DNA from 2 places in the Staphylococcus massiliensis genome. Region 1 is predicted to be linked to the other one. Evidence: predicted binding sites of a transcription regulator. Region 1 holds the regulator's gene; the other holds the start of a gene.
The links. Region 1 encodes CtsR, which represses protease genes until heat stress. Its sites were predicted from a motif close to ATGGTCAATAAAGGTCAAACA; they were not measured.

Region 1 (4,666 bases):
ATGGCTTCAAAGAGGCTATGCAACAGTCTGATTTACCAATGTTTGGTACATGCGCAGGTTTAATTGTACTTGCGTCAGACATTGTTGATGAAGAAGGCTATTTGAAAAAGCTAGATGTTACGGTTGCTCGTAATTCATTTGGTCGTCAGGTTGATAGCTTTGAAGCAGATTTAGATGTGAAGGGTATCGACCATAAGGTAAATGGTGTCTTCATACGTGCGCCGCATATTGTTGAAGCGTATAATGATGCTGAAGTACTATCACGAATTGACGACCGTATTGTCGCAGTACGTGAAGGTAAGTACTTAGGTGTCTCATTCCATCCAGAACTAACGGATGACTTTAGTATGACGAAATACTTCATTGAAGAAGTTATCGGTTCATAAAAAAAGAAGCTTAGAATCACTCGTAGATGAGTGGTTCTAAGCTTTTTTAAATTACATGAAGAAACCGGCAATTGTAGCTGAAATGAATGAAACAAGCGTAGCACCGAATAATAGTTTTAAACCAAAGCGTGCAACGATGTCACCCTTTTCATCATTAAGAGACTTGATTGCACCTGAGATAATACCAATCGAACTAAAGTTAGCAAATGATACTAAGAATACAGATACAATACCAGTAGCACGATCTGAGAGGCCTTTTGCTTCACCAAGATTTAACATTGCGACGAATTCGTTTGATAATAATTTCGTTGCCATAATTGAACCTGACTTAACTGCATCTTCCCAAGGGATACCTGTTAAGAATGCAAATGGAGCAAAGACGAAACCGATTAATGTTTGGAAGTTCCAATCTAATTGGCCACCTGATACGAAGTGCATAATGCCTCCAACAATACCATTTAATAACGCAATTAAAGCGATATAACCAATTAACATGGCACCTACAATAACTGCAACTTTGAAACCGTCTAGAATGTATTCTCCAAGCATTTCGAAGAATGACTGTTTCTTATCTTCTTGAATTAATAATTTGTCATCTTCCTCGTTTACATCGTAAGGATTAATGATTGAAGCGATAATGAAACCGCCGAATAAGTTTAATACAATTGCTGTTACAACGTATTTAGGTTCTACCATTGTGAAGTAAGCACCAATAATTGAAGCGGATACTGTAGACATTGCTGAAGCAGTCAATGTATATAAGCGCTTTTTATTAATGTGAGGTAGTTGTTGCTTTAATGAAATAAATACTTCTGATTGACCTAAGATGGCTGCAGCTACAGCGTTATAAGATTCTAAGCGACCCATACCATTAATCTTTGAGATAATGAAACCTAACCAATTGATAATGAAAGGTAAGATTTTAGTATATTGTAAGATACCAATTAATGCTGAGATAAATACGATTGGTAATAATACGTTAAAGAAGAATGGCGGTTGATCTGGTTTTACAAACTCAAATCCACCGAATACAAAGTTAACACCTTCTGCAGCTTGTTTAAGCAAGTATGTAAATCCAGCTGCAATACCACCGATTATAGTGATACCAAATTTTGTTTTAAGTAATAAGAAAGCAAAAATAAATTGGAGTAAAAACATAATTCCAATGTATTTCCATTTAATATTTTTCTTATCGGAACTTATTAAATAGGCGAGCGCAAGGAATATGATAATCCCGATGAGACCTATTAATATATGCATGTTCACCACACCTTTTCGATTTACTATTGATTATCATACAATAAAATTGGAAACGTTAACATACGTTTTTAATGAAAATTATAAGGCGAATAAGTTGAAAAAGGTCAAAATTGGTCATATAATATAGTCAAAGATGGTCAAAAAAGAGGTGATGAGTATGCATAATATGTCAGACATCATAGAACAATATATCAAGGAACTATTTGATAAATCGAACAAAGACGTTGTAGAGATTCAACGTGCACATATCGCCCAACATTTCGATTGTGTACCGTCTCAACTGAATTACGTTATCAAAACACGTTTTACAAATGAGCATGGCTATGAAATAGAAAGTAAGCGCGGAGGCGGCGGTTACATTCGCATCACTAAAGTTGAAACGAAAGATACGAAAGGTTATATTAATCATTTACTTCAATTAATTGGTCCTACAATTACGCAACAACAAGCGCTATATATTATAGATGGTTTGAAAGATAATCAATTAATTTCTGATCGTGAAGCGCGTATGATCGCAGCCGTTATCGACCGTGAAACGCTGAAGATGGATGTTAAATCAAGAGACATTATTCGCGCTAATATTCTTAAACGCCTGTTACCCGTTATTAACTATTATTAGAAGGTGAAATACATGCTTTGTGAAATCTGTCATAGTAATCAAGCGACAATTCGCTTAACTGTTAAAAGCAAAAAAGGCCTAGAAGAGAAATGGGTATGTAAATCTTGCGCAACAGACGACGTAGATATGAGTCCGCATGATGATATCGAAGATACATTCGTGATTAAACAAATCTTACAGCACCTTGCGACGAAGCATGGTATTGAACTGAATCGTTCGCATAAAGCGGAGAAACGGTGTCCTACATGTGATATGACGCTTAAAGATATTGCGCAACGCGGTAAGTTTGGATGCCCTAATTGTTATCAAACATTTCGTGATGACATTCTAGATATTGTACGCCGTGTTCAAGGCGGTCAACTGACACATCAAGGTAAAGTACCGAAGTCTTCTCATGAAAAGTTAGCAATTAAACGTCAAATTGATGAGAAAACAACGTACTTAAGTCATTTAATAGATGTTCAAAATTTCGAAGAGGCAGCAGTAGTTCGTGATGAAATAAATGCCTTAAAGGCTAAAAGTGAAGGTGATGACCATGAATCATGATTTAAGTCATTACATTAGTAAGTGGATGACACGTGCTAATGATTTGCCAGTTGTGATGTCGTCACGTATTCGTTTAGCGCGCAATATTCAAAAATATGTACACCCATTGATGTACCCGTCTGAAGAAATGGGCTTTTCAATTATTAATGATATTCAAGATGCGCTTCCTTCGCTAAAATTATTGCGTTTAGATACGATGGATCAACAAAGCAAATTAAAGCTCGTTGCGAAACATCTTGTAAGTCCTTCTCTTATTAAACAACCTGCTTCAGCAGTTATGGTTAATGAAGATGAATCGATAAGTGTCATGCTTAATGAGGAAGACCATGTACGTATTCAAGCGATGGGTACAGATTTAGTTTTAGAAGAGCTTTTCGAGAAGGCATCCGAGATTGATGATTTAATAGACGAAAAGGTTGACTATAGCTATGATGAACAATTAGGATATTTAACAACTTGTCCTACAAATATTGGAACGGGGTTACGTGCGAGCGTGATGCTTCATTTACCAGGACTATCTATCATGAACCGTATGAATCGTATTGCACAAACGATTAACCGTTTTGGTTTCACAATTCGTGGTATTTATGGTGAAGGTTCTAAGGTTTATGGTCATATGTATCAAGTTTCGAACCAACTTACGTTAGGTAAATCTGAGCGTGAGATTATTCGAAACTTAAACGATTTAATTCACCAAATTATCAATGAAGAAATGCAAGTAAGAGCACGCTTTGAAACTGATAATTATGTTGAGACGCTCGATCGCATCAACCGTTCGCTCGGTATTTTGAAATATAGTCATTTAATTTCTATGGAAGAAGCGTCATTTAGACTCAGTGAAATTAAATTAGGTATCGATTTAGGGTATATCAATATAGAGAACTTTAGATTTAATGAATTAATGGTTAGCGTTCAGTCGCCTTTTTTAATAGATGATGAAGATGAACGATCGATTGATGAGAAACGTGCATCAGTCTTAAGGTCATATTTTAACTAGGAGGTTTAGTATGTTATTTGGTAGATTAACAGAACGTGCACAACGTGTCTTAGCACATGCACAAGAAGAAGCAATCAGACTCAATCATTCAAATATAGGTACAGAGCACTTATTGCTTGGTTTAATGAAAGAACAAGATGGTATTGCTGCTAAAGTATTACAATCATTCGATATTACTGAAGAAAAAGTAACTGAAGAAGTAGAGAAATTAATCGGTCATGGACAAGACCAAATGGGTACGCTTCATTATACGCCAAGAGCTAAGAAAGTAATTGAACTTTCTATGGATGAAGCGCGTAAATTACACCATAACTTCGTTGGTACAGAACACATTTTACTTGGTCTTATCCGTGAGAACGAAGGTGTCGCTGCGCGTGTATTCGCAAACTTAGACTTAAATATTACGAAAGCGCGTGCGCAAGTTGTAAAAGCCTTAGGTAGTCCGGAAATGAACAGTAAATCTCAAACGGTATCTAAAGGCAATAACACACCTACTTTAGACAGTCTTGCTCGTGATTTAACAGTTATTGCTAAAGATGGTACATTAGATCCTGTCGTTGGACGTAATAAAGAAATTACACGTGTCATTGAAGTATTAAGCCGTCGTACGAAAAACAATCCAGTTCTCATTGGTGAACCTGGTGTAGGTAAGACTGCGATTGCTGAAGGATTAGCGCAAGCGATTGTTAGTAATGAAGTGCCAGAGACATTAAAAGGTAAGCGTGTTATGTCACTAGACATGGGTACTGTAGTTGCTGGTACGAAATATCGTGGTGAATTCGAAGAACGTCTTAAAAAAGTAATGGAAGAAATTCACCAAGCAGGAAACGTAATCCTATTTATTGATGAGTTACACAC
Region 2 (4,666 bases), 250 kb from region 1:
ATTTATGATAGATTATTGAACTTCGTTTTTGTAGAAGTCGAAAATGTTTTTGGCAGAGTCAGTATTGTCGATGTGACCTCTGAAGCTATCGATACCAGGGCCGAAACCGTAAGTATTAACGTCTACGCCAGTGTGACCATATGTTGTCCAACCAGTGTTAGATTTATCATTAATTGGTTTTTGGATAGCATCTTGTAATTTTTGTTTTTGTTCACCGTACTTGTCGCCGTCTTTTTCTTCATCAAGTTTACTTAATGCTTTAGCTTCTTTTTTGATAGCTTTCATTTGTTCTTTATCAAGGTCAAAACCATAACCGTTTTGAATTACTTCTTCAACGTCTTTACCTTCGATAATTTGGTCAGTCATGTAAGAACCAGAATGTTTCATTTGACGGATATATTCAGGATCCCATCTATATTCTTTACCTTTAGCCATTGATAAGCCACCAGTTGAGTGGTCAGCTGTCGCAACAACTAATGTGTCAGGATTTTGTTTCGCATAGTTTGTAGCATTTTCGAATGCTTTTTCGAAACCTTCCATTTCAGACATAACACCAGTGATGTCGTTAGGGTGAGCTGATTTATCAATTGAAGCACCTTCAACCATTAAGAAGAAACCTTTGTCGTTCTTTTGTAAACGATCTAAAGCGATTGATTGCATTTCTACTAATCTAGGATCATCTTCTGGCGCATCAATTTGTAAAGGCATATTTCCTTCAGAGAATAAACCTAATAATTGATCGTCTTTAGAGTTTAATAAGTCTTCGCGGTTTTCAACTACTTCATAGCCATCTTGAGCGAATTTCTCTTTTAAGTTACCGTTTTCTTCGCCAAAGTATTTGCTACCGCCACCTAAAAGTACGTCTACTTTATGTTGACCATTGATTTTGTCATTAAAGAATTGTTGCGCGATTTCGTCTTTCATACCACGTTCTTTAACGTGAGCAGCGTAAGCAGCTGGTGTTGCGTCAGTGATTTCAGCAGTTGAAACAAGACCAGTTGATTTACCGTTTTCTTTAGCTTGTTCTAAAACAGATTTTAAACGTTCTTGTTTTTCATTAACACTAATTGCACCATTGTAAGTTTTGTGACCAGTACTGAATGCAGTAGCACCTGCTGCTGAGTCAGTTACGTCATCTTCAGGGTCTTTAGGGCTAGTGCTTTGATCACCAACGAAGTAGTCATCAAATGCTGTTTTTTCAACTTCTTCAGTATCTGGGTTATCTTTGAAGTGTCTGTAAGCTGTGTTGAAAGCAGGTCCCATACCATCGCCAACTAGGAAGATGATATTTTTAGGATTTTCAGTATTGCCGTACATAGCCATGTCGCCTTGTTGACCTTGGTTTAATTGCGTACCTTCAGGTGCTTCCCCTGCACCAGAAGCTAAAGTAACGTTAGTAACGCCTAATGATGTAGCGATTAAAGTTGAAGCTAAAGTAGTTGCAGCTAACTTATTAAACATTTTCATAATCAAAAATCCTTTCACTTTTTAATTTTCCTACAACTAAAGTACCAAACGAATGTAAAGTGGAGATATTGATAAAATGAATATTATGTAAATTCTATTTATAAAAAGCTAATAAAAAACACACTAATGTGTGCACGACACATTAGTGTGTAATATTATATAAAATTATTTATGTTCTGGTGCCATAACTTCATCAATTAAACCATATTCTTTAGCTTCTTCAGCCGTTAAGAAGTTATCGCGGTCAGTATCTTTTTCGATTTTATCAATTGGTTGACCCGTACGTTCAGATAAAATTTTGTTTAATTTAGCACGCGTTTTTAAGATGTGGTTCGCAGCAATTTCAATTTCAGTTGCTTGACCTTGAGCGCCACCTAGTGGTTGGTGAATCATAACTTCTGCGTTAGGTAATGCATAACGTTTACCTTTAGCACCAGCAGCTAATAAGAATGATCCCATTGAAGCTGCCATACCGATACAAATTGTTTGAACATCAGGTTTGATGTGTTGGATTGTATCATAAATCGCAAATCCAGCTGTAACACTACCACCTGGAGAGTTAATGTATAAATAGATATCCTTTTCAGAATCTTGAGCTTGTAAGAATAATAATTGTGAAACGATTGAATTTGCTACGTTATCGTCTACTTGAGAACCTAACATAATAATACGGTCTTTTAATAAACGTGAATAAATATCATAAGCACGTTCACCGCGGTTCGTAGTTTCAATAACTGTTGGAATTAAATTCATTGAGTACGTCCTCCTTTAATTAGCTTATACATACATTATAGTCTAAAAGTCAAACATGGTCAAAAACTACGTCTGTATAGCCTGAAATCAATTATATCAATCATAGCATTGACCTTTAATAAAATCATCTGTAAACTATTTGTTAATGCATATTCATATTCAACCCCTTGTAGTGTAATGGATAACACGTGAGATTCCGGTTCTTATAATGAAGGTTCGATTCCTTTCAAGGGGAGTCATATATTCGGGTCTGGGACATAAGTCGTGAAATAGAGCACATAAGCTTTATTTCATACAATTCTCAAAACAGCTGACTCCTAGGGGAGTAGCATGAGACCGGAGACTACAGGCTCCGGCCATGCCCCAGGAAAGCATGCTGTTTAAAAGAATTGTAGTGATATGTCCTAGACCCTTCTTTTTAAAAAGTCCTTTAAATATAAAATGCTGCTTTAAAATGAATGTGCTACTTAAAATATATGGTGCTTCTTAAGATCTAATAGGCTAGGTCTATCTACTGCTAGTGGTACAAGCGTTGCTATAAGCCTGTTTAAATTTCATAATTTCATATAATAGATCGGTAGTAACGGTCCACTATGCCGAGTTGTTTAAATTTCAAATATAAGGGTTACTAGTAATTAAGCGATATAATTTAACAAGACAATAATTTGTGATACATAATTGAATGTTATTTACAATTTTGTAAATCAAATCTTTTAGAAATCTTAACATTTCTCTTTAAAAGTCGATGACATCAGGATTTTAGGCCTGTTAATTAAACAAAAATGCCTATATATCGCACCTATTAGCTATTTGAAGTGTGTGATTTAATAAAGTACAATTTAATATAGTTAGGGGAAACTTCATATCTATGGATGTTAAATGATGATAACATTGGGAGATGTTACGGCATTAAACCCTATGACACAAACTCGGAGAGCGTTCTGCTCTCCGAGTTTTTTATTGAATTAGAAATTTTTTACAAAAATTACTATCTTTTAATAATAATTAGATTTAATTTTATATCAAATATGTTAGAGTGAGTCCCGAAGTAATTTATACAAGGATTAAATTAATCTTTGTATACAATAGTTTTATTTTAAAACTAAATATTTTACGTTTAAAATTTCATAGCTTTGTTACATAGGAGGATTCGCGTGGATTTTGATATGATGGATTCGGGACAGCAACATAATCATTTCGTCAACACGACGCATCAACAAGCATCACAAGTCTCAAATAATAATGAAAGTGAAGGTGGGAATCAATTGGATCCAAATTCTGATGTCGTAACGGTTGAAGACTTCGGTGCAAAAGGTGATTATTTAAAGCAAGATGGTTCGATTAATCCTAACTACACGAATGACACACAGGCTTTTAAGAAGGCAGTAGAATATGCGACTTCACATAATAAGACACTAAAACTTAATCATAAAAATTATTATGTCGATAATATCGTCTTTCCCGAGGGAAATTATGACTTTAGTGAAGGGCGACTTGTTGTAGGTAAAGGTGCTAATGGTAGTGACTTCTATAATGTAAAAGCAACTTCAGGCGCTGTAATTGATAAATTAGATATTTTAGTAACGGCTCAATTCGGAAGTGGGCGTTTGTTGAGCTTAAACGGTGCTGTAGATGTGGGTGATGTTAACCTCAAGTGTACAGAAAAAATTGATACGAGTAATGATTTATTTGATGCAATGTTTAATATTTCTGGTGAGAACGGTAAAGTAGGTTCTATACGTACTCAGAATTCAGATAATCACGTTATGGCTTTTAACGCGAGAAACTGGAACATAGGTGAAATTAAAGCGGATACGTATATTCGTGGCATGTATATGAGACAATGTCGTGATATGTATATTGGTAAATACGTTGCTACAAACCGTCATCCTAATGCGAAATGGCATGCGGGAGATAACGGATTACTCATTGAAGGGTGTCAAAACCTACATTTCAGAGATACAGTTGTTGAAGACGCTGGTGAACATGCGATTCGTCTTGGAGGTACGAGAAATAGTGTTTATAAACAAGGAAATCATACTTTCGATAACATTACGACAAGACGTAGTGGGGGAAGTGGTTTCAAGGTGTTCTCAGGGGAATTAGATGGAACGCCTGAAATGGTATCTCATATTAAGATAGGAACGCTTAATGTGCTCGATAGTCGATATAAGTTACCGACGCTAGATAATCGAGATGCGTTACACTTGGAATATTGTTCAGATGTAGATATTGATGCTTTAAAGGTAAATAATGAATCAGAAGATGTGTCGACATCTAATGGTATGTATCTATCAGGGGTACTTCGTTTAAATGTTGAAAATGCTGAAATCAACCATACAAGTGATCATATTGCGAAGATGGTGAATACCCAAGGTAAAGTTAACGATATTCGATTAAACCACTTAACAGCACGAGACAATAAAAATGGTGTCTTGATTGATCA

Region 2: a site for CtsR is predicted at 2,266-2,286, ahead of clpP (ATP-dependent Clp endopeptidase proteolytic subunit ClpP). Genes of this name have one in related genera too.

Annotation. Positions count from the first base shown of each region.
Region 1 is NZ_CP171119.1:268,514-273,179, reverse strand. It holds gene pdxT (pyridoxal 5'-phosphate synthase glutaminase subunit PdxT) at 1-386, shown strand, start outside; gene ACF3N8_RS01265 (NupC/NupG family nucleoside CNT transporter) at 438-1,646, opposite strand; gene ACF3N8_RS01260 (CtsR family transcriptional regulator) at 1,804-2,265, shown strand; gene ACF3N8_RS01255 (UvrB/UvrC motif-containing protein) at 2,278-2,811, shown strand; gene ACF3N8_RS01250 (protein arginine kinase) at 2,801-3,808, shown strand; gene ACF3N8_RS01245 (ATP-dependent Clp protease ATP-binding subunit) at 3,819-4,666, shown strand, end outside.
Region 2 is NZ_CP171119.1:18,248-22,913, reverse strand. It holds gene ACF3N8_RS00110 (alkaline phosphatase) at 13-1,467, opposite strand; gene clpP (ATP-dependent Clp endopeptidase proteolytic subunit ClpP) at 1,633-2,220, opposite strand; tRNA gene ACF3N8_RS00100 (tRNA-Arg) at 2,384-2,455, shown strand; gene ACF3N8_RS00095 (hypothetical protein) at 3,375-4,666, shown strand, end outside.